DNA from 2 places in the Caballeronia sp. LZ034LL genome. Region 2 is predicted to be linked to the other one. Evidence: predicted binding sites of a transcription regulator. Region 2 holds the regulator's gene; the other holds the start of a gene.

Region 1 (10,011 bases), 830 kb from region 2:
AAATGGCGCGTGCGCGAGTCGGTGACATCGAGTGCGGTATTCATGGCGTGAATTCGAAACCGTTGACCGGATCGGTTCACTCTAGCGCGACTTCGCATCCGATGTTTCACCGCATCCCGAAATGTCGTTGCATGCGCGCGGCGCTAAAATGTCCGCTGGCATTTCGAAGCAGCAGGAGATTTCCCATGACCAGACTGATTCTCGCGAGCGTCCTAGGCTTCGCGATGCTTTGCGCGGGCTGTGCGGGCGGGCCGTCGTCATCGGCGGGCGGCGGCGGCAGCATCACCATGTACGGCACCGTCGACCAGGGCATCACCGTCCACGACTAGCCGCATTTTCGCTTCGTATAATCGGCGTCACACGCTTCCAACGATGACGCCCATGAATACGCCCGCCGTAACGCCCATCCTCGCGGCCCCGAAGAGCCGCGCCGAAACCACCTTCCGCTTTCTTGCCGAGCCGACTTCCGTGAATTTCGGCGGCAAGGTGCATGGCGGCGCGCTGATGAAATGGATCGACGAAACCGCCTATGCCTGCGCGGCCATGTGGTCGGGGCGTTACGCGGTGACGGTGAGCGTGGGCAATATCCGCTTCCGGCGGCCCATTCTGGTCGGCAATCTGGTGGAACTGCGGGCACGCGTGGTCGCGACGGGGCGCACCAGCATGCACATCCATATCTCCGTGCACGCGGGCGATCCGAAAGTCGGCGAGTTGCAGCAGACCACTGATTGCCTGATGGTGTTCGTCGCCGTCGACGAAAAAGGCAGCCCGACGCCGGTGCCTCCCTTCGTGCCGGAAACCGACGAAGAACAGCGCCTCGCCCGCTATGCGATGGACGTGAAGGACGCGCTGGATGCGATCGTCGAGCTGAAGCCGGAGGAAGTCGCGGCGGGCAAGGTCTGAACCCGCCGCATGGCCGGAACGACGCGCGTTATTGCTCGCCGACCATGTCGCCCGGCTTGACCCATTCGTCGAACTGCTGCTCGGTGACGAAGCCGAGCGCCAGCGCGGACGCCTTCAGCGTCGTGCCTTCCTTGTGCGCCTTCTTCGCGATCTTCGCGGCCTTGTCGTAGCCGATATGCGGATTCAGCGCCGTGACCAGCATCAGCGATTCGTTGAGCAGGCTGTCGATGCGCTTCTCGTTCGGCTCGATGCCCACCGCGCAGTTGTCGTTGAAGCTGTGCGCGCCGTCGGCGAGCAGGCGGATGGACTGCAGCACGTTGTGCGCGATCATCGGCCGGAACACGTTCAGCTCGAAGTTACCGCTCGCGCCGCCGAAATTCACCGCGACGTCATTGCCGAAGACCTGACAGCACAGCATGGTCACGGCTTCGGACTGCGTCGGGTTGACCTTGCCCGGCATGATCGAGCTGCCCGGCTCGTTCTCGGGAATCGACAGTTCGCCGAGGCCGCAGCGCGGACCGCTTGCGAGCCAGCGCACGTCGTTGGCGATCTTCATCAGGCTCGCCGCGACGGTCTTCAGCGCGCCATGCGCGGCGACGAGCGCATCGGCGGCGGCCATCACCTCGAACTTGTTCGGCGCGGTCTCGAAGGGCAGGCCGGTGAGCTTGCCGATCGCCGCCGCCACCTTGCCCGCGAACTGCGGATGCGCGTTCAGCCCCGTGCCGACCGCCGTGCCGCCCTGCGCCAGCTGGTACAGGTGCGGCAGCGTCGCCTCGACGTGGCGGATGCCCTGGTCGAGCTGCGCGACATAGCCTGAGAATTCCTGTCCGAGCGTGAGGGGCGTCGCGTCCTGCAGGTGCGTGCGGCCGATCTTCACGATCTTGGCGAACGCCTTCGACTTCTCGTCGAGCGTGTTGCGCAGCGTCTTGAGCGCCGGCACCAGATGCTTGACGATGCCGTAGGCGGCGGCGACGTGCATCGCGGTCGGGAAGACGTCGTTGGACGACTGGCCGCGGTTGACGTCGTCGTTCGGATGCACGAGACGCTCTTCGCCGCGCGCACCGCCGAGGATCTCGCTCGCGCGGTTCGCGATGACCTCGTTGAGGTTCATGTTGGTCTGCGTGCCCGAGCCGGTCTGCCACACGGCGAGCGGGAATTCGTCGGGATGCTTGCCGTCGATGATCTCCTGCGCGGCCTGCATGATCGCCTTCGCCTTCTTCGAGTCGAGCTGTTTCAGCTCGTCGTTCACCTCGGCGGCGGCGTGCTTGATGACGGCGAGCGCCGTGATCAGCTCGGGCGACTGCTTTTCCGTCGAAATCTTGAAGTTCTGCAACGAGCGCTGCGTCTGCGCGCCCCAGAGTTTGGCGTTCGGCACGGCGATCTCGCCGAACGTGTCCTTCTCCATCCGTACGTCGCCTTGCGCGTTCTGTGTCATGGCTCGAAAGTCCTTACGAAGTTGGATCAAAGCTGCTTGTCGACGGGCAACAGCATAAACAGGCCGGTCATCGCATTGCGATATAACCCTGCTTCGGGATCGAAATTCCAGGTGACGAGGCTGCCGTCCTGCTCGGCGGTCCACACGAGCCCCGATTGCGGTGCTCCCGTGCGCCGCAGCTCCTCGGTGACGGCCGCTGTGGCGAGCTGGACCCGCCAGCTGACTTTCGGATCGGTGCCGTGGTCGAACAGCTGGGCGGCCTGGCTGGCGATGGACGCGTCGTGGATCACGAGCGCGAGTTCGGTGTTCAGTTTCGCCGAGCGCGGATCGAGATTCATGGAGCCGATCACGAGGATACTCCGATCGATCACATAGGCCTTGGCATGCAGGCTGGCGCGCGACTGCGAGCCGAACAGGCCCGCGCGCGGACTGCCTTCGCCCGCCACCTGCAGCGGCTTGAATTCGTACAGTTCCACGCCGTGCTGCAACAGCGGAATCCGATACGGCGCGTAGCCCGCCTGCACCGCGACGGCATCGGTTGCGGCAAGCGAATTGGTCAGCACCGCGACGCGCACGCGACGCTTCGTCACGTCGGAGAGGATGTTCACGCCGGCGTCGTGCGGCACGAAGTAGGGCGAAATGATCAGGAACTCGCGCTGCGCCTGCTTGAGCAGTTCCGCGAGGCGGTTCATCGGCGGGCTCTGGTAGTCGTCGCTCGGATGCTCGATCTTGGATGGCGAATCCACCCAGAACTCCGTCGGCGCCCAGACCAGGCCCATTTCCCCGCGCGCGATCTGCCGGGCCAGCGGCGTCGCGTTGAGCGGCTTGGCGTTCAGCGGGTCCGCCTGGGCGCGCCAGTGCGCGCGCAGGTCGTCGCGGGTCTTGTCGAGCTCGGCGGGGTCGAACTTCTGCTTGTTCAGCGCGCGCAGCGGGTAGGAGAGCGGGCTGTTCCAGTAGTCGTCGAAGCTCGCGGAGATCTTCTGCGTGACGGGACCGGCGGCGAACACGTCCAGGTCGCGGAACTGCAGCGTCGGACTCGCGCTGAAGTATTCGTCGCCGAGATTGCGGCCGCCGACGATCGCGATCTGGTTGTCCGCGATCATCGCCTTGTTGTGCATCCGGCGCGTGAAGTGATTCAGGTTCGTGAAGAAATTCTGCGTGCGCTCGGCAAAGCTGCGCTGCGCGCTGCCGTACGGGTTGAAGACGCGGATCTCGATCTTGTCGTGCGAATTGAGCGCCGCCATGATCCGGTCGATGTCCTTGAAATTCAGGTCGTCGACCAGCATCCGCACGCGCACGCCGCGATCCGCCGCATACAGCGCCGCGCCGAGCAGCAGCTTGCCGGTGTTGTCTTCCTCGGCAATGTAGTACTGCATGTCCAGCGTCTTCGTCGCCGCGCGGGCGAGCGCGATGCGGGCCTGGAGCGCGTCGGTACCGGTCGGCAGCAGACGCACCGCGGACTGCTCCGGATGTTGGCGTTCGAGCGGCGTCAGCGCGGCTTCGAGCGGCGTCGCGGTATCGGGCGGGAGGGCCTGGCTTGCCGGACGGTCGAACGCCGTCGCGGGCGGGCGCGTGGCGCAGGCGCCGAGCAGCGTGACGGCCAGCAGCGCCGCGGCCAGGCCGCGCACGCCTGTAATGATTCCTCGCGGCGCAATGCGCCGACCCTTTCGCACGCCCGGCGCGCCACGCCGTGCTGCTCGCTGCATTCCCCGGCTTTCCGACACTTCGATTCCTCGTTCTCGTTGTCTCGACTCGTCCGTCGCTTGTGCTCTGGTGCGCGTGGCGGACGAAGCGTCGTAGCAAGAAGCGTTCTCCCGCCACGTCATCGAAACAATTCTAAGGGGAATCGTGAAACAGCCCTGCGGACGTCGGTGGCATGGCGAACGAGGAAGTCGGCGAAAGCGTGTGACGAAAAAAAAGCCCGCCTGGTCGAAGGCGGGCTGACAACCCCTGTCACAGATGTCTCAAGGAGGAGACGGATTCATCGTAACCATGGACGAGCGGCGCACCAACCAAGCATTCGTGCCATGCATTTCGTCATGTAGCTCATTTGCTTATCAGGCATCAGGCGTGGCCGTGCGGGGCGGCGCTGGCATCGGCGGCGTCCGGGTTCGGGGCCGCGCCCGTTTCGATGAACCGCCGGCTGATCCGGTGAAACCGCAGCGTCATCAGCGCGGCGACACTTGCGAGCCCGGCCGCGAGTCCCCACCACAAGCCCTTCGCGCCCAGTTCGAAGTGAAACGCGAGGACATAGCCCGTCGGAAAGCCGACGCCCCAGTAGCCGAACGCGGCCGCGAGCATCGGCACGCGGGTGTCGCGCAGGCCGCGCAGGCAGCCCGAGCCGACGGTCTGCATGCCGTCGACGATCTGGAACACCGCCGCCACGCCAAGCAGCGAGGCAGCGAGCGCGACGGTGCGGGCATTGGCGGGATCGTCGAGCTTCAGGTAGAGGCCGACGATCGCGTGCGGCACCGTGATCAGCACGAGGCCGGAGCACATCATGAAGCCGACGCCCAGCGCCAGCGCGACGAAGCCCGCATGGCGCGCGGCGACCGGCACGCCCGCGCCGACCCAGTAGCCGACGCGCACGTTCGCCGCCTGACCGATCGCGAGCGGCACCATGAACGCCACCGACGCCACGTTGAGCGCGATCTGGTGCGCGGCCAGCGGCGCTTCGCCGAGCAGGCCGACCATCATGCCGGTGGCGAGGAAGAGGGTGGATTCGACGCCGTAGGTGATCGCAACCGGCCAGCCGATGCCGAACAGTTCGCTCATCAGCGGCAGGCGCGGCCGCGTGCGCGTGACGAAATGGCGGTAGCGCGGCCGCAAATGCAGGAACGCGACGAGTGCGAGCGCGATCAGCCAGACGGTGATGGTGGTCGCGGCGGCGGAGCCGAGAAAGCCTTCGCGCGGCAGGCCGTAGGCGCCGTGAATCAGGCCGTAGTTGAGGAAGCCGTTGACGAACACCCCGCCGATCGACACCCACAGCAACCTGCGCGCCGCACCGATGGCCGGCAGGAACGCGCGCATCATGCCGACGCCGATCAAACTGCCGGGCGTGCCCCAGCGCAGCACCGCGCAGTATTCGCCGACGTTCTTCGCCAGCAGCGCCGGTTCGTGGAACGCGAGCAGGATGGCTTCGGCATAGGACAGCAGCACGAAGGCGGGCACCGCGAGCAGCAGCGAGAGCACGAAACCGGTCCAGTAGATGCTCGGCACGCGCTCGTCGGCGTTGGCGCCGCGTGCATGCGCGACCGATACCGACACCGACGTCAGCACGCCCTGCAGCAGCGTCACGACGACGAAGAAGAGATTCGCGCCGAGGCCGCCGGCGGCGAGCGCATCGGGACCGAGCGAGCCGAGCAGGATGGTGTCGGTGACGCCCATCGCCATCTGCGAGAGCTGCGCGATGGCGAGCGGCGCCGCGAGGCGCGCGGTGTCGGCGGCGTGACGGGTGAGGCTCGGCGGTCCTTGATGCGCGCGCTGCGCGCGCGTGGTCTGGGCTTGCATGGTTGAGAGCGAATCGAACGGAGAGGACGCGGCGGCGTGGCGGCGCGGCGTGGGGACGCAAGCTTCCTGACCGTGCCGACGTCAGGATTATTCCGCGCCGTTCTCGGGGCCAGGCCGCGAAACGAAAGATGACAAGCTTATTGCGTCGCGTGCGGCCTGTCGATGACGCGCCGGCTTATGCCGGGCTTTTGGCAAGCGCGTGACGCGTACGCTCAAACTTCGCGATGCGTCACTCGGGCGCGCGCACGCGGATGGTCTGGCCGTCGAGCTTGACGACCTGGCCCGCGCGGATCTTGCACGTCTTGCGCAGTTCCACGTGGCCGTCGACGGTGACATCGCCCATGGCGACGCGCGCTTTCGCGGAGCCGCCGCTGTCTGCGAGACCCATCAGCTTGAGCAGGTTGTGAAGTTCGACGAAGTCGCCCGTGAGGGTGAATTGGAGTGACGGCATGGACGGGCGAAGCAGGATTGCAGGAAGGAGACGTCCATCATAAACCACCGGCGCCACGCGCCGGGCATGCGCCGTGCTCCTTGCAAACGGGACCCCGGTAAACGGTTCGAAAGCAGTCTGGTTGGCAAATGTAGCCAGATGAAACCGTCGGTAACAATGACAGCTTTCGGAGAACTCGTCCGCGCACCGAGGGGTCCGACGAATTGACTGAAACAGCTTCGGTCATCTTTCCAAATCGACAAACGCCGCGCGGACAGCATTCCGGCGGCACACAAACCAGAGAGAGGACACGCTCATGACTCAAGCTCGCAATCTGTTGATCGGTACCGCCATTGCCACGCTCGCTGCTTCGAGCGCCTTTGCGCAAAGCACGCAGCCGGCCCCCATGACGCCCCCGCCCGCACAGGCGCAGACCATGCAGCCGGCGCCGGGCCAGATGTCGAACCAGATGCCCGGCAACGCCATGCCCGCGCAGGTCCAGCAACCGGCGACGCCGGCGCCGCAGAACCTCGTCGCGCCCGCTCCGACCGATCCGCTCGTGCAGCGCCGCAACGCCAACGCACAGGCCAACGCGGAGTACCGCGCGTCGAAGAAGGCGTCGAAGGCCGAACTGAAGGCGCAGCGCCAGCAGGCCAAGGCCGACTACAAGGAAGAGGTCAAGAACGCGAAGATCAATCGCAAGGCCGACAAGGACGCCGCCAAGGCCGAACTGAACGCCACCGAGCCGAGCACGCCGAAGGACACGGGACTGCAGCACTAAGCGGATCACTAAGCGAGTCGCTGTCCAGGCGGAAACGTTCAAGGGAGGACTTATGAAGCAAGGATCGAAGGCATTCCTGGCCGCGCTCGTCGCGGCGACGCTGGCCAGCGCGAGCGCGGTTTCGTTCGCGCAGACCACCAGCGACGCGCCGATGACGAAGGCCGATCAGAAAGCGGCGAAGAAGCAGGCGTCGGCCGACAAGGACGCGGCTGTCGCGCAGGCCAAGGCCGACAAGAAGAAGACCGAAGCCCAGTCCGAAGCCAACGAAGCCGCTGCGGACGCGAAGCTGAAGAACGCGAAGAAGGCGGACTGATCGTCTGAACGCATCGAGCAGCACGGCGAGCCCGGTTCCCGACGAACCGGGCTTGTTTCTTTTTGGGGCCAAAAGCTGAGCCCTGGCAAAGACTTGCGCGCAAAGCTTGTATGGATATACAGTGTGCGTCACTCTTTTCCCGCCCGTCCTTGTTCCCGTGCTCACGCTCCCCGATACCGCCGACACCGCTGCCGATGCCACCGCCAGACAAGTCGCGGACTATCTCGCGAAGCTCAACGAGGCGCAGCGCCAGGCGGTCGAATTCGGTGTCGATGAACCTGATCGCCGTGGCGGCCCGCTGCTCGTCATCGCGGGCGCGGGATCCGGCAAGACCAATACGCTCGCGCATCGCGTCGCGCACTTGCTGGTGAAGGGCGCGGACCCGCATCGCATCCTGCTGCTCACCTTTTCGCGCCGCGCCGCCCTCGAAATGACCCGGCGCGTGACGCGCATCGCCACCCAGGCGCTCGGCACGCGCAGCGCCATCGCGCAGGGACTGACCTGGTCGGGCACCTTCCACAGCGTCGGCGCGCGGCTGCTGCGCGATCACGCCGATCTTGTCGGACTTGCGCCGTCGTTCACCATCAACGACCGCGAAGACTCCGCCGACCTGATGAATCTCGTGCGCCACGAGCTCGGCCTGTCGTCGAAGGAAAAGCGCTTCCCGGCCAAGTCCACCTGCTTTTCGATCTACTCGCGCGTCGTGAACACCGGCGCGTCGCTGGCCACGGTGCTCGATCAGTCGTTTCCCTGGTGCCGCGAGTGGGAAGCCGACCTGAAGCGCCTGTTCGCCGCGTATGTGAACGCCAAGCAGTCGCAAAGCGTGCTCGACTACGACGACCTGCTGCTCTACTGGTCGCATCTCGCGGCGGAGCCGTCGGTTGCGGCGGACTTGTCGAGCCGTTTCGATCACGTGCTCGTCGACGAATACCAGGACACCAACCGCCTGCAGGCGTCCATCCTGCTCGCGATGAAGCCGGACGGGCGCGGCCTGACCGTCGTCGGCGACGATGCGCAGTCCATCTACTCGTTTCGCGGCGCGACGGTGCGCAACATTCTCGACTTCCCCGGACATTTCGACCCGCCCGCCGCCAGCGTCACGCTGGATCGCAACTACCGCTCGACGCAGCCGATCCTCGAAGCGTCGAACGCGGTGATCGGGCTCGCATCCGAGCGCTATACGAAGAACCTGTGGACCGACAAGGCGTCGGCGCAGAAGCCGCGCGTCGTCAGCGTCGCCGATGAAGCCGATCAGGCGCGCTATGTCGTCGAGAAAGTGCTGGAGGCGCGCGAAGGCGGCATGAAGCTCAAGTCGCAGGCGGTGCTGTTCCGCGCGGCTCATCACAGCGCCACGCTCGAGATCGAACTCACGCGGCGCAACATTCCGTTCGTGAAGTTCGGCGGCCTCAAGTTCCTCGATTCGATCCACGTCAAGGACGTGCTCGCCGTGCTGCGCTGGGCCGGGAATCCGCGCGACCGCGTCGCGGGCTTTCGCGTCGCGCAGTTGCTGCCGGGTATCGGGCCGGCGCTGGCCGGGCGGCTGCTCGACAGCGTGAGCGCGCCGCAGGCAGTGGCGTCGCAGGCCATCGCCGGTTTCCAGGCGCCGGCGCGCGCCAGCGAGGACTGGCCGCGTTTCGTCGGGCTGATGGCGAAGCTGTGCGGCCGCGAATCGGGCTGGCCCGCCGAGTTCGAAATGATCCGCCGCTGGTATGAGCCGCATCTCGAACGCAATCACGAGGACGCGGCGATCCGTATCGGCGACGTGCTGCAGATGGAGAGCATTGCGTCGACGTATCCGACGCGCGAACGCTTCCTCACCGAACTCACGCTCGATCCGCCCGACGCAACCAGCGACGAATCCGGCGTGCCGCTGCTGGACGAAGACTATCTGATCCTCTCGACCATCCATTCGGCCAAGGGCCAGGAATGGCGCAACGTGTTCGTGCTGAACGGCGTGGACGGCTGCATTCCGTCCGACCTGGGCACGGGCAGCGACGAGGAAATCGATGAAGAGCGGCGCCTGCTGTATGTCGCGATGACGCGTGCGAAGGAAGACCTGCATGTCATCACGCCGCAGCGCTTCTACGTGCACAACCAGACGCATCTCGGCGACCGCCACGTGTGGGCGCAGCGTACGCGCTTCATTCCGCCGCATCTGCTGCCGCAGTTCGAGACGGCGGCCTGGCCGCCGGTGATCGCGCCCACGGCGCCGACAGCCGCGGGGCTGGCGGCAGCCGCGAAGGCCAAGCTGGATATCGCGGCGCGCCTGAAGGGGATGTGGGAGTAAGACGGGCGCGCGATCAGCGCTGCGCGCGCGAGGCGCGCGGCGTGCGCGGCGGCGAGAAAATGCTGCGCAGCCAGGCGGCGAAGCGCGTGTAGCCGTCGTAAGGCTCTTCGACGAACAGTTCCGGGCGCAGCGAGCGCAGCATTTCGAGCACTTGCTGCGCTTCCTGCTTCTGGATCGAGCCATACACGATGCCGAGCCGCAGCAGACAGCGCAGTTCACCGAGCTTCTCGCGCGCCGTCGAGCCGATGCTCGTTTCCACCGAAATCTTCATTTCGTAGACGCGCTGGCGCAGCGAATCGGCGAGCCGCCATGCGGGCGTCTGCATCTTCTCTTCCACTTCGCGAATGTCCGC
Region 2 (10,011 bases):
CGAAGTCCTCCAGCACCGGCTGCACCGTGCGCACGACGAACGGCAAGCCGATGAACGTCAGCGCGACCAGCACGCCGAGCGGCGTGAAGGCGACCTTGATGCCGAGCGGCGCGAGATACTGGCCCACCCAGCCGTTGCTCGCATAGACCGCGGCGAGCGAGATGCCCGCGACCGACGTGGGCAGCGCGAACGGCAGGTCGACGATGGCATCGACGATGCGCTTGAACGGGAACGTGTAGCGCACCAGCACCCACGCGACGAGAAAGCCGAACACGGCGTTGATGAGCGCGCCGCCGAGGGCCGCGCTGAAGGTCAGCCGGTACGAGGCCAGCACGCGCGGCGACGTGACCGCGCGGACGAACTGGGCCCAGTCGAGCGTCGCGGTTTTCGCGAAGGTGGCCGCAAGCGGAATCAGCACCACGAGGCTCAGGTAAGCCAGCGTGATGCCGAGGGTCAGGCCGAAGCCGGGCAAGGCGCTCGGCTTCCTGAATGTGAGGGTCGTCATCCGTGAGTCTTCCTTGAGTCTTCCTTCTGCGCCGGGGGAGGCGCGTGCTGCCGGGTACTGCATGAGCGACGCGCGGCGTCATGAGTGCGCCGCGTCGTCGGAACCTGTCCTTATTGCGGCTGATAGATCGAGTCGAAAACGCCGCCGTCGGCAAAGTGGGTCTTCTGCGCCTTGGCCCAGCCGCCGAACGTGTCGTCGATGGTGTAGAGCTTCAGCTTCGGAAACTGCTTCGTGAGCTCGGCCGGCACCGTCGTCGAACGCGGCCGATAGAAATTGCGCGCGGCAATCTGCTGGCCTTCGTCGCTATACAGATACTTGAGATAGGCCTCGGCGAGCTTGCGCGTGCCGTGCTTGTCGACGACCTTGTCCACCACCGCGACCGGCGGCTCCGCCAGGATGCTCACCGACGGCACCACGATCTCGAACTTCTCCGGACCGAATTCCTTCAGCGACAGGAACGCCTCGTTCTCCCACGCGATCAGCACGTCGCCCTGACCGCGCTGCACGAAGCTCGTCGTTGCGCCGCGCGCGCCGGAATCGAGCACGCCCGCATTCTTGTAGAGCTTCGTCACGAAGTCCTTCGCGGTCTGCTCGTTGCCGCCCGGCTTGTGCTGCGCATACGCCCACGCGGCCAGATAGTTCCAGCGCGCGCCGCCCGAGGTCTTGGGATTCGGCGTGACGATCGACACGCCCGGCTTCGCCAGGTCGTCCCAGTCCTTGATGTGCTTCGGATTGCCCTTGCGCACCAGGAACACGATGGTCGAGGTGTACGGCGACGCATTGTCCGGCAGGCGTTTCTGCCAGTCCGCGTTGACGAGGCCCTTGCCCGCAAGGGCGTCGATGTCGTACGCCAGTGCAAGGGTGACGACGTCGGCCTGCAGACCGTCGAGGACCGCGCGCGCCTGGCCGCCGGAGCCGCCGTGCGACTGCTTGAAGGTGACGGTCTCGCCCGTCTCGGCCTTCCACTTCTTCGCGAAGGCCTGATTGAAGTCCTGATAGAGCTCGCGCGTCGGATCGTAGGACACGTTCAGGAACGATGTCTCCGCGCTCGCGGACGCCGCCATGCCGATCCCCGCCGCCGTCAGCGCCGCCGCCGCAAGCAGGCGTCGCGCGCCCCGACCCAATCCCCATTTCAAGCTTTGCATTCCCCGTTCTCCGTCTTATCGAATTGACGGAATCAGTCTAACGAGGCGTCTATATGATTAGAAATAATCGTTTGTCACTTTTTTATACGTGAAACTGCTAAGAAGCTTATTCCTCTACGTGGAAAGGATGGCTGGTGCTTCAGCGCGCTCGCCGGGGGCCTGCACGACCGAACTTAAAGTAAAGCTTGAAAAGCGCGGAATACTGTATAAAAATACAGTCACCTGTCCATCCATACAGTGCCCCAGGGGTCCGAGCCAGTGAACAAGACATCCAAACTCACCGCGCGGCAGCAGCAGGTGTTCGAGCTGATCCAGCGCGCGATCGAGCGTACGGGCTTCCCGCCCACGCGCGCCGAGATCGCCGCCGAACTCGGCTTCAGTTCGGCCAATTCGGCCGAGGAGCATTTGCGGGCGCTGGCGCGCAAGGGCGTGATCGAACTCGCGGCGGGCTCGTCGCGCGGCATTCGCCTGCTGAGCGACTCGGCGCGCATCGAGCGGCCGGAAGACGTGCCGCATCAGTTCACGCTGCCGCATGCGAGCATCATGCAGCTCTCGCTGCCGCTGGTCGGCCGGGTGGCGGCCGGTAGTCCCATCCTCGCGCAGGAGCACATCTCGCAGCATTACGCCTGCGACCCGGCGCTGTTTTCGAGCAAGCCGGACTACCTGCTGAAGGTACGCGGGCTGTCCATGCGCGACGCGGGCATTCTCGACGGCGACCTGCTCGCCGTGCAGAAGCGCACCGAAGCGAAGGACGGGCAAATCGTGGTCGCGCGTCTGGGCGACGACGTGACGGTGAAGCGCTGGAAGCGTCATCGCGATGGCGTCGAGCTGATCGCCGAAAATCCGGACTACGAGAATATTTTCGTGCGCTCCGGCAGCGGCGAGTTCGCGCTCGAAGGCATTGCGGTCGGCCTGATTCGTTCCGGCGAGTTCTGACATTCCGGCATACGCGTTGGTGAGACCTGATAAGACCAAGTCTCAGAAAAGATTAGAAATTTCTATGTTCCGCCTGTCTCACTGAGACAAGAAATGTCCTGGTAATAGCGGAATATCAACTCACCAACCGCAGCGACGCTCACCCGGGCGTTCAACCGAAAAAACCAGCATGACGGCCACTGTTCGCGGTGGGCCGCTGTGCGCCCTATCGTCTGGAGAGTCACCATGGAACGTTTTGCCCGCTTGTTGCCCTTCCGCCAATTCGGCCGTCTGCGTCATCTGCGCACGCTGATTTCGTGCGGCATGCCGCGCGCCGAAACCACGCCGGATCTCTTCGAGACTGACATGCCGGCACTGCCGTCGCGTCAGCCGGCGTTTGCGCGGGTTTCGCTGAACAGCGCCGTGCACGCGGAAGCAGCGGAACGCGCCCCTGTGCGCGTGTATCGCGGACAATCGCGTGTGATCCTGGTCGGCAAGATCGATGAAGTGTCGCGCATGATCGACCGCTGCATCGCGGAGGAAAGCGCCGGACTGGCGGGCGGGATCCTCGCGTAAGCCGGGTCCGGCCAACGCTGAATTCGGGTTCGCGGGATTTATCGGGCCCTTGCGCGGTCAATCGGAATTCACGTTCCGCTCGAGGCCCTTTCACCGCATGTCCCGCACTACCCGCTCCATCCTGACCGCGCTCGTCGTCCTGATCGTCATCGGACTGCTGGGCTTTGTGTATGCATCGCCCTATATCGCGTTGAATCGCCTCAAGCGCGCAGCCGATGCGCGCGACGCGCAGACGGTCAACCAATATGTCGATTATCCCGCGCTGCGCGCGAGCCTTAAGGAGCAGGTCGCCGCCTTGCTTACACGGCGCGTGGACATCCAGAAGAGCGGCAATCCGCTCGCCATCATCGGCGCGATGATCGGCGCGGCAGTGGTCGGGCCGCTGGTGGATACCTATGCCACGCCTGACGGCGTCGCGGCCATTCTCAACGGCATCCCGCCGCGCGGCACGCCCGGTGAACGCCCGCCGCCGGCCGGAACCAACGAAGCCGCGGTTTCATCCGCAGCACCGGCATCGGGCAGCGTCGCCCCGGCACCCGAAGCAGCGCCTAAACCGCCTGCCACCACCGCGGGCTATCGCGACTTGAACACCTTCGCCGTGACCTATCAGCACGGCGCCGGCGACGCCCGTTATTCAGCCATCTTTCACCGCGATGGCCTCGTGTCGTGGAAGCTCGTCGCGGTGAATCTGGACGGCTGAAGCGTCGCTGAAGTGTTGTTCAGGCGCCCGCTTCCGCTTTTGCAGGCCGAGCCGCCATGGCGGCCTCTTCTTCCGCCTCGGTCGATTCACCCGCCTGACACACGGCGACCAGAATGCTGCACTTCACGCGATCGAGCAGCGGCGTGTTGCCCGCGCCCATCCACCAGCGCGCGAGCCCATTGCGGCAGCGGTGTCCGACGACCACCAGATCCACGTTCAGCTGTTCGGCGAGTGCCGCGATCTCGTCGATCGGATGACCGAACGCGAAGTGTCCCTGCGCCGGCAAACCGCGCTCGCGCAACCAGTCGACGCCTTCCTGAAGGATGTCGCGCGCGGCATCCTCGAAGCGGCCGCAGGCCATGTCGGTGAGCAGCCCGGCGCTCTGCGCGATGCTCGAGCGCATGTCGACGACGGCCAGAATGTGCGTTTCCGCCTTCAGGTCGAGCGCGAGGTTCGCGCCCTGACGCAGCGCCTTGCGGCCCTCTCTGGAGCCGTCATAGCACAGCAGGATTTTTCGATAGCTATCCATCTTGACCTCCCTGGCCAGACTTGCCCTTCACGCCAGCGCTCCGGACCGGAACGAGGCAGGTGAAGGCAATGCGATTTCCCGTGGTGTCGCGTCTTCATGATCGTGTGTCGCCCGGGGCGTCACAACGGTGGAAAACGCTAACCGGATGCGTGCGCCGTACATGCAAGCTGGCGTCGTGCCAGCCGTGCAACATCCTTGCCAGGCAAGCCCCACGGGTGCAAACGAAGCAAACCGCGCGGCTTCCGCACGGATTCGAAACGGGCGTGCCGCTTGCTGCGGCACGTCGCGCGCCGCGCTGGTGCATTGGATTACACTAGCCCGCTGGATTTCCCATCGCTTTTCTCCTGCGACACCCTTGCATGACTGATCAAACATTGCAGCAGCCGTCGCGTGCCGTTCTTCACGATGAAGTCAGTGCCGGCGCACCCGCCATCGAGTTCAGCGAGGTCAGAAAACACTACGGCACGCGCACGGTCGTGGACGGCCTGTCGTTCGACGTGCGTCCGGGTGAGTGCTTCGGCCTGCTCGGCCCCAACGGCGCGGGCAAGACCACGACGCTCAAGATGCTGCTCGGCATCACGTCGCCGGACAGCGGCTCGATCCGGCTCGTCGGCGAACCCGTGCCGGCGCGCGCCCGCTTCGCTCGCGAACGCGTGGGCGTGGTGCCGCAGTTCGACAATCTCGATCCCGATTTCACCGTCCGCGAAAACCTCGTCGTATTCGGCCGCTACTTCGGCCTGAAGGGTGCGCGCATGGACGCCCTGGTGCCGTCGCTGCTCGAATTTGCGCGGCTGGAAAGCAAGGCCGATGCGCGCGTCGGCGAGCTGTCGGGCGGCATGAAGCGGCGCCTCACGCTGGCGCGCGCCCTCGTCAACGACCCCGACGTGCTCGTGATGGACGAGCCGACCACCGGTCTCGATCCGCAAGCGCGCCATCTGATCTGGGAACGGCTTCGTTCCCTGCTCGCGCGCGGCAAGACCATCCTGTTGACCACGCACTTCATGGAAGAAGCGGAGCGCCTGTGCAACCGCCTGTGCGTGATCGAGGAAGGACGCAAGATCGCCGAAGGCAGGCCGGGCGAACTGATCGAGTCGGTGATCGGCTCGGACGTGATCGAGATCTACGGGCCGGACCCGAAAGCACTCGCCGCCGAACTGGAACCGCTCGTCGCGCGCATGGAAGTCAGCGGCGAGACGCTGTTCTGCTACGTCGATGACCCGCAACCCGTGCATGCGCTCGTACGCGGCCGCGCCGGCGTGCGTTACCTGCATCGTCCGGCGAATCTGGAAGATGTGTTCCTGCGCCTCACGGGCCGCGAGATGGTGGACTGAACCGCACACGCTCATGAATACCTTCGATCAATCCAGCGCCAAGGCAAAAGCCGCGCGCCGGAAACAAACGCAAGCCCGGGCGGACAACCTCACGCCGCTGTCGAGCGCGCTGCCCGCCAACGCCACCCACTGGATGTCCGTGTGGCGGCGCAATTACCTGGTGTGGAAGAAGCTTGCGATCGCCTCGATGATCGGCAATCTCGCCGATCCGATGATCTATCTGTTCGGCTTGGGCCTGGGTCTCGGCCTGATGGTCGGGCATGTCGACGGCGTGTCGTATATCGCGTTCCTCGCGGCAGGCACGGCGGCATCGAGCGTGATGATGTCGTCGAGCTTCGAGGCGATGTACTCCGGCTTCTCGCGCATGCACGTGCAGCGCACCTGGGAAGCCATCATGCACACGCCGCTCACGCTCGGCGATATCGTGCTGGGCGAGATTGTCTGGGCTGCGAGCAAGTCGGTGCTGTCGGGCGTCGCGATCATGATCGTCGCGGGCGCGCTCGGCTACGCGAGCTTTCCGTCGATGCTGATCGCGGTGCCGGTCATCGTGCTGACCGGACTCGCCTTCTCCAGCACGGCGATGATCGTGACGGCGCTCGCGCCGAGCTATGACTTCTTCATGTTCTACCAGACGCTCGCGCTCACGCCGATGCTGCTGCTCTCCGGCGTGTTCTTCCCGATCGCGCAACTGCCCGCGCTCGCGCAGCACGTGACGCAGCTGCTGCCGCTCTATCACGCGGTCGAACTGATCCGTCCCGCGATGCTCGGCCGTCCGCTCGATGGCTGGGCGCTGCATGTGCTCGCGCTGTGCGCGTACGCCGTGGTGCCGTTCTTTCTGTGCGCCTGGCTTTTCAGGCGGCGCATGATGAAATGAAAACGGCGCCGGACCGCGAGGGTCCGGCGCCGCCGTTTCACACAGCCAGAGAACCGGGCCGCTACTTCACCGGAAACTCGTGATGCCCGCCGAAGCCGAAGCGCATGGCCGACAGCATGCGCTCGGGGAACGATTCGGCATCGCGCGAGCGGAACCGCGTGTACAGCGCCGCCGACAGCACCTGCGCGGGCACCGCTTCTTCGATCGCCGCCTCGATGGTCCAGCGTCCTTCGCCGCTGTCGGCGACTTCGGCCGAATAGCGATCGAGCGAGCCGTCGCCGGCGAGCGCGCCCGCCGTGAGATCCAGCAGCCACGACGACACCACGCTGCCGCGCCGCCATACCTCGGCGACATCAGCGAGATCGAGCGAATAGCGCTCGTTCTCCGGCAGCTCGGTGGAGTCCTTGCGTTCGAGCACGTGGAAGCCTTCGGCATACGCCTGCATCAGGCCGTACTCGATGCCGTTATGGACCATCTTGACGAAGTGCCCTGAACCGACCGGCCCGCAATGCATGTAGCCATTCTCCACGCGTGCGTCGCGGCCTTCGCGGCCGGGCGTCGCCGGAATGTCGCCGCGGCCGGGCGCGAGCGTCGCGAGAATCGGATCGATGCGGCGCACGATCGCCTCTTCGCCGCCGATCATCATGCAATAGCCGCGCGTCAGGCCCCACACGCCGCCTGACGTGCCCACGTCGACGTAATGCAGGCCCTGCTCCCGCAACTGTGCCGCACGACGGATATCGTCCTTGTAGAAGCTGTTGCCGCCGTCGATGATCACGTCGTCCGCCGCGAGGATCTTGCGCAAGTCGCCCAGCGTGTCCTCGGTGATCTTGCCCGCCGGCAGCATCAGCCAGACGACGCGCGGCGTCTCCAGTTTCGCGACCAGATCGCCGAGATCCTTCGCGCCGGTCGCGCCCTCGCCCGCCAGCGTGGCGGTGACTTCGGGGTTGTGGTCGTACACGACGCACTGGTGTCCGTCGCGCATCAGTCGGCGCCCGATGTTGCCACCCATGCGCCCCAGTCCCACGATGCCGATCTGCATGTCCGTTACTCCTTGCCGTTGGATTTCACACGTTCGATCTGTTTCTTCGCGGCGTCGGCGACCGCTTCCGGCGTGAAGCCGAACTTGGTCTTGAGCGCCTTCAGCGGCGCCGACGCGCCGAACGTATGCATGACGATCTGCGCCCCGAGCCGGCCGACATAGCGGTCCCAGCCGAGCGTCGCCGCCTGTTCGACGCACACGCGCGCATGCACGTCCGTCGGCAGCACCGACTCCTTGTAGGCTTCGTCCTGCTTTTCGAAGAGGTCCCACGAGGGCATCGACACGACCCGCGCCGCGACGCCTTCGGCCGTGAGCTTCTCGAAGGCTTCCACGCACAGCGACACTTCGCTGCCGCTGGCCATCAGGATGACCTCGGGCGTCTTGCCGCCGTCGGCGTCGGCGAGCACATACGCGCCGCGCCGCACGCCTTCCGCCGAGCCGTACTTCGAGCGGTCGAAAGTCGGCAGCGGCTGGCGCGTCAGCACCAGGCACGACGGCTCCTTGTTGTGCGTCAGCGCGACGCGCCACGACTCGCCCACTTCGTTCGCGTCCGCCGGGCGCAGCAGCGTGAGTCCGGGCACCGCGCGCAATGACGCGAGCTGTTCGATCGGCTGATGGGTCGGACCGTCTTCGCCTACGCCGATCGAGTCATGCGTGAAGACGTAGATGACCGGCACTTCCATGATGGCCGAGAGCCGGATCGGCGGCTTCATGTAGTCGCTGAAGATCAGGAAGGTCGAGCCGTAGGGCCGCATGTCGGACAGCGCCATGCCGTTGCAGACCGCGCCCATGCCGTGCTCGCGGATGCCGAAGTGCAGGTTGCGTCCGGAGTAGTCGTCATGTTCGAAGCTGCCGGCGCCTTCGAACTTGAGGTTCGTCTTCGTCGAAGGCGACAGGTCCGCCGCGCCGCCGATCAGCCAGGGAATGCGCTGTGCGATCGCGTTCAGCACCTTGCCCGACGAGTCGCGCGTGGCGAGACCCTTCGGATCTGCGTCGAACTTCGGAATCGCGTCTTCCCAACCTTCGGGAAGCGTGTGATCCAGCATCTGCCGGGCTTCCTTCGCAAGTTCGGGATGGCTCTTTTCGTAGGCGTCGAAGCGCTGCTTCCATTCGGCATGCAGCTTCTTGCCGCGCGCGCCCATGCCCTCGGCGAAGTGCTGCATCACGCCGTCGGGCACGTAGAACTGCTTGTCCTCGGGCCAGCCATAGAACTTCTTGGCGAGCTTCACTTCGTCCTCGCCCAGCGCCTCGCCGTGCGCGCCTGCCGTGTTCTGCTTGTGCGGCGCGCCCCAGCCGATGATGCTCTTGACGATGATCAGCGTCGGCTTGTCCTGGGTCGCCTTTGCCTCCTTGAACGCCGCTTCGAGCGCGGCGCCGTCGTTGGCGTCATCGACGTGCAGCACGTTCCAGTTGTAGCCATGGAAGCGCGAGGCCACGTCGTCGCTGTAGGCGAGTTCCGTGTGGCCTTCGATGGTGATGGTGTTGCTGTCGTAGATCCACGTCAGGTTCGACAGCTTCAGATGCCCCGCCATCGACGCCGCCTCGTGCGAGATGCCTTCCATCATGTCGCCGTCGCCACACAGCGTCCAGACGTGATAGTCGAACAGCGTGTCGCCACCCTGGTTGAAGTGGGCTTCCTTCCAGCGCGCGGCCATCGCCATGCCCACGCTGTTGCCGAGACCTTGCCCGAGCGGACCCGTGGTCGTCTCGACGCCGGTCGTCATGCGGAACTCCGGGTGACCGGGCGTCTTGCTGTCGAGCTGACGGAAGTGCTCGATGTCGTCGATCGAGACCGCGGCCTTGCCGGTCGGCTTGCCGTGTTCGTCGACTTCCCTGACGCCCGTGAGATGCAGCATCGAGTACAGCAGCATCGACGCATGGCCGACCGAGAGCACGAAGCGGTCGCGGTTCGGCCACAGCGGCGCGTCGGGATCGTAGCGCAGGTGGTTCTGCCACAGGTGGAACGCCACGGGCGCGAGCGCCATCGGCGTGCCGGGGTGGCCGGAGTTGGCCTTCTGCACGGCGTCCATCGACAGCGTGCGGATGGTGTCGATCGACAGGCGATCGAGGTCTTTTGCTTGAGGTGATGCTTGAGACATGAGCGACGACTCCTTTGCGAAGAGCGCGCTGTGGCTTGAGGCGCCGCAGCGGGCAACCAGGACCATCGAGCAAGTGTAGTGCCTTGGAGCCGGCACGGCACCGCGAGTGATGCGAAGGACGCGCCGTGGCGCGCGGCGATGCGGCGCTACGGGCGTTCAGACGGCGTTGTTGATGCAGGATGCGGGCGCGAAGTGCTTCCTGTCCTGCCTTGTTACCTTGCGACGTGCGGCGCTTCCAGCGGGTAATGTCTTCAAGCGGTTTTCCTGGAGGCCGGGCGATGAAGCGCCGAGGGCC

The links. Region 2 encodes LexA, which represses DNA repair genes until DNA is damaged. Its sites were predicted from a motif close to ACTGTATNNNNATACAGT; they were not measured.
Region 1: QCE83_RS09900 (ATP-dependent helicase) is a predicted target of LexA. The motif match lies at 7,478-7,495, and genes of this name have one in related genera.

Annotation. Positions count from the first base shown of each region.
Region 1 is NZ_JARUXR010000001.1:2,146,268-2,156,278, reverse strand. It holds partial or broken gene QCE83_RS09945 (ArsR/SmtB family transcription factor) at 1-44, opposite strand, end outside; gene QCE83_RS09940 (hypothetical protein) at 186-329, shown strand; gene QCE83_RS09935 (acyl-CoA thioesterase) at 382-903, shown strand; gene fumC (class II fumarate hydratase) at 932-2,338, opposite strand; gene QCE83_RS09925 (phospholipase D family protein) at 2,365-4,044, opposite strand; gene QCE83_RS09920 (MATE family efflux transporter) at 4,403-5,848, opposite strand; gene QCE83_RS09915 (RNA-binding S4 domain-containing protein) at 6,078-6,299, opposite strand; gene QCE83_RS09910 (hypothetical protein) at 6,595-7,059, shown strand; gene QCE83_RS09905 (hypothetical protein) at 7,112-7,372, shown strand; gene QCE83_RS09900 (ATP-dependent helicase) at 7,530-9,659, shown strand; gene QCE83_RS09895 (DUF4088 family protein) at 9,673-10,011, opposite strand, start outside.
Region 2 is NZ_JARUXR010000001.1:1,311,877-1,321,887, reverse strand. It holds gene cysT (sulfate ABC transporter permease subunit CysT) at 1-505, opposite strand, end outside; gene QCE83_RS06125 (sulfate ABC transporter substrate-binding protein) at 616-1,650, opposite strand; gene lexA (transcriptional repressor LexA) at 1,909-2,586, shown strand; gene QCE83_RS06115 (hypothetical protein) at 2,812-3,141, shown strand; gene QCE83_RS06110 (DUF2939 domain-containing protein) at 3,239-3,841, shown strand; gene QCE83_RS06105 (universal stress protein) at 3,861-4,370, opposite strand; gene nodI (nodulation factor ABC transporter ATP-binding protein NodI) at 4,730-5,701, shown strand; gene QCE83_RS06095 (ABC transporter permease) at 5,715-6,575, shown strand; gene gnd (phosphogluconate dehydrogenase (NAD(+)-dependent, decarboxylating)) at 6,637-7,617, opposite strand; gene tkt (transketolase) at 7,623-9,716, opposite strand.